2 regions of the Paenibacillus sp. FSL W8-0194 genome follow, and region 2 is predicted to be linked to the other one. Evidence: a T-box and tRNA genes for the amino acid it is inferred to sense, from the RefSeq annotation. Region 2 holds a T-box; the other holds one or more tRNA genes.
What was found. The T-box of region 2 lies ahead of leuS (leucine--tRNA ligase). A T-box ahead of a tRNA ligase gene usually reads a tRNA of that ligase, here a tRNA-Leu.

Region 1 (4,361 bases), 2.5 Mb from region 2:
AAGATCCGTAAAATAAGCGCTCATATCCTCCATCAGGTTATCAAACGTTTGTCCGGCCAAGCTTTCGACGAACATGACGCCGAATTCCCGCGGGAAGGGAGGCTCTTCGCGGCGGATCTCATCTTCGATTCCGGCCGAGCGGAATATTTCCAGCGTTCGGGCCGTCAGGCTCGACACGCGCGGGTGAATCGACGTTCCCGGATGGCGTTCGACGACCAAAGGCCGTATTCCCTGGCGCGCCAGAAAAAGGGAGAAGGAAAGCCCCACCAAGCTTCCTCCGACAACGAGGACAGGAACCGTTTCATCAAACGGGGAGTGATTCAGGAGTTTATTCATTCCAACATACGTCCTTTCGGAACTAAAATGGTTTTCATTCGAAGCCGTGCTCCAAACGCCGGGCTGTCTCGCGCAGTTCTTCCATGCTCCATTTCAGCCTTTCGGCTTGGATATCCGCGATAACGGATTGAAGCCATGCGATTTCAGCCGAATACAGCGCTTGCTGATATTCCGATTCAAGCAAAAATAAGCGCGGCAGACCCATCGCTGTTTCCGATTGCATCTGATCTTCGAGCCGGGCGAGCATGCCTTCAAGCGTGCCCAATCTTTTGGCGAATAACGATGCAACCTCTTCGGGCGTTAACAGCGCAAGAAAAGATACGGCGGCGGGAAACTCCAAAAACTCCTGGGCAGGCGTCGAGATCATTTCCCGAATCCATGAATAAGCGGCATTTCGGCCTAAATCCGTAATTTCGTAAACGACTAAATCCGGCTTCCCTTCATTCTTCTTTTTCCCTTGGATCGCAATGGCGTTGTCCCGATGCAGCCGGTCGATCGTTTGGTAAATGCTCGTTCGGTGGCGAACGTTGATGACTTCTTCTTTCCCCCTCTCCTTAATGAGCTGCTGCATACGGTAAGGATGCATGGGCTCCTCGATCAGAAAACAAAGAATGGCTAGTGCGACAGGCGACTTTTTGATCGTGTTGTTTTTCATAGTCATAATATTAATATTAATAATATGACGTGTCAAGCGAATAAGTCCACCCTATGGAAATTTTCGTAAAATGGGCTCACTCGGGCAAAAAGAGCTGGAGAGATCGGCCATCCGACGATCCAATCTCCGCACGCGCTCCGAATACGCAAAAAAGCTCTTGAATTGTCTAAAGACAAATTCAAGAGCTTTTTATTGGGATGCGGTCGAGAGGACTCGAACCTCCACGGGGGGTTAGCCCACACGGACCTGAACCGTGCGCGTCTGCCAATTCCGCCACGACCGCATATTTCCACCGTTGCATTGTTTTGCAGCAACAGAATATATAATATACCAATTTTCTAATAGTGTCAATAATCATTTTTTTTGCATATCAGTTCAAGCGTGGACAAGCCTTGGCGCTGGGAAGTTGCATCTCGCCGCCGTTTCAACCGCCAATTTGATCGCTCAGCGCATGGACGAGTTGCCAAGTTGAAAAGCGAAACGGGTTGTGCTGCAATGCTGGTAATTTCATTCGGGGAGAACCGGATCTAATCCATTCATGAGGTTAGATATACCAAATTCTGAAATGCGATCGATTCATCATCGCCAAAGAAGCCGTCACGATTCTCAAAGTCCCTTCTGCCCTGGTAGAGAACAACAACTTCATGGTAAAAATACAAAAAAGCTCGCAAACGGCTATAAAAGCAATCTGCGAGCTTTTTCTGATGTAATGCGGTCGAGAGGACTCGAACCTCCACGGGGGGTTAGCCCACACGGACCTGAACCGTGCGCGTCTGCCAATTCCGCCACGACCGCATATCGGTCATCGTCTTCGTCGAAAGTATTCTTTCGCGGCGACAAGATAGATCATATCATGACAAGCCTCTCATCGTCAAGCATTTTTGTTAGAAAAAGTTCTCCAGAATAAAAGACGCCAATTTCGTCCTCCGCATATGCCCGGGCCCTCCCCGAAAAAACACGGGCACATCCGCGCAAAGCCCCCTTTCCGGCGCTCTTTCCGGACATGCCCCATGTTCGTGACCAAATAACGCAAAACATGAATGCGGTATTTTTCGATGTTATCACTAAGCGGGAACTTTTTCCCTCGTTTACCCTTTCACCGAACCGCCCATCAACCCTCTGACGAAGTACTTTTGCAGCAGGAAGAAAATCGCCAGCGGCATCAGCATGGAGATGAAGGCTGCGGACGTCAGCAGATGCCAGTCGTTTCCGCGGGAGCCGACGAGATCGGCGATCTTCATCGACATGACCTGCACTTCCGGTTGGTTGCCGATAAAGATGAGCGATACCAGATAATCGTTCCATACCCACAGGAACTGGAAAATGCCGATCGAAGCCAGCGCAGGCACCGACAAAGGCAAAATCAGCCTGCTGAAAATGGTAAAATGGCTCGCGCCGTCGATAAAGGCGGATTCGAACAAATCCTTCGGCAGCTGGCTGATGAAGTTATACATGAAATAAGTGACCAGCGGCAGGCCAAAAGCCGAATGCGCCAGCCAGATGCCGAGATAGCTGCCGTTCAGGCCCAGCGCGGTGTAATCCTTCAGCACCGGAATCAGCGCCACCTGCAGCGGGACGACCAGCATCGCAATGATGACCGCAAACATCGTTTTCCGGCCGGGAAAACGCAGCCAGGCGAAGGCATAAGCGGCAAACGAAGCGATCAGGATCGGAATGACCGTCGCCGGGATGGCGATCGTCAGCGTATTCCAGAACGCTTGCGAGAGGCCCGTTCCCTTTTCCTTCGTTTCGCTGCCGTCCGGTCCTTTCAGCGTGTACTCTTTGCCGGAAATGACGTTTTTGTAGTTATCGAGCGTCAGCTGGGTGCTCGCCACCCAACCCGGTTTTTGCACGCTGATCTCGCGGTTGCGGCGGTTCTCCCAAATAAGGCGCTCATCTCCCGACTTCACGCCCGCTTTCAGCTGATCGTCGGAGTAGGTTTTGCCGTTCACTTCGATCGGCTGGCGCAGGTCCACGTCCCTGGACAGCTTGATCGTATCCGTCGTTTTCCATTCCTGATGCGGGAACACCTTCCACCAGCCGGTCTGGAGAATATCCGCAGCAGGTCTGAAGGAAGAAATCAGCAGGCCCACAGTCGGAATCAGCCAAATGAAGCAAATGATGCCAAGGATGAGGTTAACGAGCCACTTTTTGCCCTTTTTCTTCTTTTTTCCGGCCATTTAGAATCCCCCCTGCTTGCGGATTTGGCGAAGGTTGAAGTAGATCACAGGCAGCACCGCGATCAGGAGCACAATCGCCAGCGTCGAACCGTACCCGAAGTTGCGGTACATGAAAAACTGCCGGTAAAACTGCGTCGCCACCACTTCGGTGTCGTATTGGCCGCCCGTCATGACCATGACGACGTCGAATATTTTCAGCGTGAATACGATGATCGTCGTCGTGACCGTCAGCAGCGTCGTCGAGATATACGGGATGATGATGCGGAAAAAGATGCGGATCTCCCCCGCCCCGTCCACGCGCGCCGCTTCCAGGATGTCGTCGGGAACGCCTTTGATCGCCGCCGAAAAAATCACCATCGCGAAGCCTGTCTGCATCCAGACCAGGATGATGATCAGGAAAAAGTTGTTCCATGGCTGCAGCATGGTCACCCAGGCCTGCGGCTCGCCCCCAAGCGCGATCACGATCGCATTCAGGAGGCCGATCTGCTCGGTGCCGGGCTGGTAATAATAAACGAATTTCCAAATGACCCCCGCAGCCACGAAGGAAATGGCCATCGGCATGAAAATAATCGATTTTGCGATCCGCTCATAACTGCTCCGGTCCGCAAGGATGGCAATAAGCAGCCCGAGAGCCACGCAGGCCAGCGTACCGACGAATACCCACAGCAGGTTGTTGCGCAAAGCGGTCGCGAGGAGCCGGTCGCTGAAAATCGCCAGATAGTTGCCCAGACCGACGAACTTATCAGAAGATGCATTAAAAAAGCTTAAATAAAGCGTCCGCAGCGCCGGCAGCACCAGCAGCCAACCCAGCAAAAGAACGGCCGGCCCGATGAAAACGTACGGCAGCATCCTGCGGCTGATCTGCTCCGGAAATTGCTCTACCGCCCAACTGAACGAAAGGTACAGCAAATAAACGCCCGCGACTCCCCATATGACCGCAAACAGCGCCGTCAACAGCGGATTCAGCGTCGAATCCCGGAACAGCATGAAGATCGCTCCGTGGACAAACACATTCAGCAGCAGCACTACGACAAAGAGCAGCGCGGCTTTCAGGCTGAAATTCTTTTTCGCTTGCGTATTCATAAGTCGTTCCTGCCCTTCGATATCTCAAAACCCCCGGTTAAGCGGCTTTCATCGGCGCTTTCGCGCCGCCGCTGAAGCAGGGATCATCGGATATAGATTCTTTGGAA
Region 2 (4,361 bases):
AACCAAAGACGTCGTTTTTGTTGGCGAACGGGACGGCCAGGTGATCGGATACATCCACGGAAGTCCATATGAGCTGCTTTTTTCGGACTCCTTGGTTAACGTTTTGGGGTTTGTCGTTAAAAAGGAGCTTCGCAATCAAGGAATCGGAAGCTTGTTGATCGGAAGGCTTGAGCAGTGGGGGAAGGATAACGGATTTTCCGGGATAAAGCTGCTGTCCCATCCCAGCAGAACGCAGGCCCACCGGTTTTACGAAAACCGCGGCTACGTTTTTACGAAGGACCAAAAAAATTTCATCAAAACTTTCTTCTGACGCACGGCATTAGACTTTAGGAGAAGGAAGCCGAAAAAGCGATAGTGTAAAATCTCTGTGGGTGTAGGAATTGGAAAAAGCGGATATAGAAAAAGAGCTTCTCCCTTGGTAAAGTGATGTTTGACGCACAACACACCAAGAAGGAGGAAGCTCCTGTGAGCCACTTTACCACAATAATGCCGACGATGAAAGAGATTGAGCAATGGATTTTCCGGAAAATGCAGGAGGAATTCGCTCGTGCGATGAAGCAGGTGCTGGAGGCGCTGGATCAGCAGATCCTGGAGCAACGGGACCGAGAGCGTTATCGAGTAAAGGACGAGCGTGAAACAAGCGTCAACACAGTGTTCGGGAATGTGCGCTTTAAGCGGAGATTGTACTGTGACCGTAGAAGCGGCAAACACGTGTATCTGCTGGATCAGCTGTTGCAATTCGAAGGGCGCGGGAAAGTCAGTCCGCATTTGGAAGAGACAGCAATCGCATTCGCAAGCCAAGGACCGTCGTACCGGGACAGCGCAAAGCGGCTGGAGCAGCTTTTGGGCTACAATGTGCTGAGCCACCAAGCGATCAGGGAAAAACTGATGGAGCGTGCGCAACAGCCGATGCCAGCGGTGAAACGGCGCGCTGCCCGCGTGCTGTTCGTGGAAGTGGATGGGCTGTACACGAAGCTGCAGCGGAGCAAAAAGCGCGGGATGGAGAACGCAATTGCAGTCGTACACGAAGGCTGGGAGAAGAACGGCAAGCGGGTACAGCTGAAGAACAAACAGCATTACCTGCATACGAGCGGCGGCGACTTCTGGGAAGGGTTCGGGGACTTTCTGGTGGAGCGTTACGAAATCGACGAGAACACGTGGCTTGTGGTGAACGGAGACGGCGCGGCGTGGATCGGGGAATGTACATCCTACTTTCACCAATGTCTGTACATGCTGGACCGCTTTCATGTGGCGCGTGATTTGAAACGCTTTGTTGGTCATTTGCCGCAGGTGTGGGAGACCGTGAGACGGTCTTTGGCCAAACAGGATGCAGCCGCGCTTATGGCGGTCCTGGAAGGCGTGTCGGAGCAAGAGATAGCGGAAGAGAACCGGAAGGATTGGAAGCCGTATAAAAGATTTCTAAAGCGGCATGAGAAGCATTTGGACGACTACCGAAAAACACTCCAGGCGAAGGGGATCGACACAAGCGGCATGCGCCCGATGGGAAGCGCGGAATCGCAGATGCGTATATTCGCCAAGCGGACGAAGCGTGGCGGGTACAGTTGGAGTGAGCGAGGCGTCAGGGCGATGCTGAGGACGATGATGAGGATTCAAGAAGCGGGCACGGTGGTAAGAACGGTTGAAGGACAAGCGAGTAAGCAGGCAACGCCGCAGCAGTCGATAAACATGCGGCAATTGCTCAAGAACGTGACGCAACCGGTCAAGGGTTGTATCGCTGGAATGATTCGCATGCTGCAAGGACCGAAGCAAAGCAGCACAACGGGTATGGCACTCAAAGCACTTCGCGGATAACGGCAAAAAATTCTGACAAATCACTTGTGTTTGATGAAAGAACGAAGCAAAGCGCTTACAAGGAAGAGGTTCCTTCGGGGTTCGCGTTCCAGGCATCTTAAATGACTGCCCACGCTAGCTTGACACTGACCGAAAAAGCGAGCGGATTGACTAGAATTCGGGTTTTATATATAATATGACTTAATGTTTGACAACAATTTCATGACATGATGGCAATGATGAGGGGTAGTAGTTTCGGCGGTGTCACCCAGAGAGCCGGCGGTCGGTGCAAGCCGGTTGACGAAGCGGAATGAACTCGCCTCGGAGTCATGGTTTGAACGGGGGACGGATGAACCCTCCTTTCGTGAAAAACCATCGCCTCACCTCCGTTAAGGGTGCAAAGGGAGCGGAAGCAAAGCATGTTTTCCGCTAACTAGGGTGGTACCACGGGAATCAAACCTCTCGTCCCTAGCGCTAATACGCTATGGATTGCAGAGGTTTTTTTAATGAGATTCACGCGAATGATGCGGCCGCGCAAGGCGTCCGCCTGACTGTATGAGGGGGCATTAGTAGATGAGTGACAATCAGCAGGCTCAGGGGTATCATCCCCAGTCGATCGAGCCGAAGTGGCAAAAGTATTGGGATGAGCACCATACGTTCAAAACGGGCGAAGATCCCGGCAAACCGAAATTCTATGCGCTGGACATGTTTCCGTATCCGTCCGGCGCCGGCCTTCACGTAGGCCATCCGGAAGGATATACGGCGACCGACATCGTATCCCGCTATAAAAGAATGCGCGGCTACAACGTGCTTCATCCGATGGGATGGGACGCGTTCGGCCTGCCGGCCGAGCAGCACGCGCTCGATACGGGCGAACATCCGCGCGACATCACGGTCAGAAACATCAACAATTTCCGCCGCCAGATCAAATCCCTCGGGTTCTCCTACGACTGGGACCGCGAGATCAGCACGACGGATCCGGAATACTACAAATGGACGCAGTGGATTTTCATCCAGCTGTACAAAAAAGGCCTCGCTTACGTGGCGGAACTTCCCGTGAACTGGTGTCCGGCTCTGGGCACGGTGCTTGCGAACGAAGAAGTCATCGACGGCAAAAGCGAACGCGGCGGCCATCCGGTCATCCGCAAGCCGATGCGGCAATGGGTGCTGAAAATCACCGAATACGCCGAGCGCCTGCTTGAAGATTTGGAGGAGCTCGACTGGTCCGAAAGCATCAAGGACATGCAGCGCAACTGGATCGGCAAATCCAAGGGAGCCGAAGTGAATTTCGCCATCGAAGGCCATAGCGGCCAGTTGACGGTATTTACGACGCGTCCGGACACGCTGTTCGGCGCCAGCTACTGCGTGCTGGCTCCCGAGCATGAGCTCGTGGCCGAAATCACGACGCCGGAGCAGCAGGAAGCGGTCAAAGCGTACCAGGACCTTGCCGCCCGCAAAAGCGATCTGGAGCGCACGGATCTGGCCAAGGACAAAACCGGCGTATTCACGGGCGCCTATGCCGTCAATCCGGTCAACGGCGCGAAACTGCCGATTTGGATCGCCGATTACGTCCTCGCGGGTTATGGAACGGGGGCCATCATGGCGGTGCCGGGCCACGACACGCGCGACTGGGAATTCGCGAAGCAATTCGGCCTGGACATCATTGAGGTCGTCAAAGGCGGCAACGTGCAGGAAGAGGCTTACACCGGTGACGGCGAACACGTCAATTCCGGATTCCTGGACGGGCTGGGCACCGAAGAAGCGATCGCCAAAATGATCGCATGGCTCGAAGAAAACGGCAAAGGCCAAGGCAAAACGACCTACCGCCTGCGCGACTGGCTGTTCAGCCGCCAGCGTTATTGGGGCGAACCGATTCCGATCCTGCACCTCGAAGACGGAACGATGAAAACCGTGCCGGAAGACCAGCTTCCGCTGATGCTGCCGGACATCGACCAGATCAAGCCGTCGGGAACCGGGGAATCCCCGCTTGCGAACGTGACCGAATGGGTGGAAACGGTGGATCCGGAAACCGGCATGAAAGCGCGCCGCGAGACCAACACGATGCCGCAATGGGCCGGAAGCTGCTGGTATTACCTGCGGTTTATCGATCCGCACAACAAGGAAGCGCTCGTTTCGAAGGAAAAAGAGCGCGAGTGGATGCCGGTCGACCTCTACATCGGCGGCGTCGAGCACGCGGTGCTTCACCTGCTGTACGCCCGTTTCTGGCATAAAGTGCTTTACGACCTGGGCGTGGTCAGCACGAAGGAGCCGTTCCAAAAGCTGGTCAACCAAGGCATGATCCTGGGCACGAACAACGAAAAAATGAGCAAATCGCGCGGCAACGTCATCAACCCGGACGAAATCGTCGAAACCTACGGAGCGGATACGCTCCGCATCTATGAGATGTTCATGGGGCCGCTGGAAGCGACGAAACCTTGGAACGAAAACGGCGTGGAAGGCGCGCATCGCTTCCTGTCTCGCGTATGGCGCCTCGTCGTCAACGACGACGGCAGCCTGAATCCGAAACTGACGGACGGCGAAGGCAGCGACGATTTCAAACGCGTATGGCA

Region 1: it encodes a tRNA-Leu, which carries the amino acid that the T-box ahead of leuS (leucine--tRNA ligase) is inferred to sense. The anticodon was not compared.

Annotation. Positions count from the first base shown of each region.
Region 1 is NZ_CP150205.1:4,152,204-4,156,564, forward strand. It holds gene MKY58_RS18955 (FAD-dependent monooxygenase) at 1-336, opposite strand, end outside; gene MKY58_RS18960 (helix-turn-helix transcriptional regulator) at 371-997, opposite strand; tRNA gene MKY58_RS18965 (tRNA-Leu) at 1,190-1,274, opposite strand; tRNA gene MKY58_RS18970 (tRNA-Leu) at 1,702-1,786, opposite strand; gene MKY58_RS18975 (carbohydrate ABC transporter permease) at 2,080-3,171, opposite strand; gene MKY58_RS18980 (sugar ABC transporter permease) at 3,172-4,254, opposite strand.
Region 2 is NZ_CP150205.1:1,701,481-1,705,841, forward strand. It holds gene MKY58_RS07340 (GNAT family N-acetyltransferase) at 1-310, shown strand, start outside; gene MKY58_RS07345 (ISLre2-like element ISTco1 family transposase) at 466-1,812, shown strand; T-box leader at 2,019-2,264, shown strand; gene leuS (leucine--tRNA ligase) at 2,365-4,361, shown strand, end outside.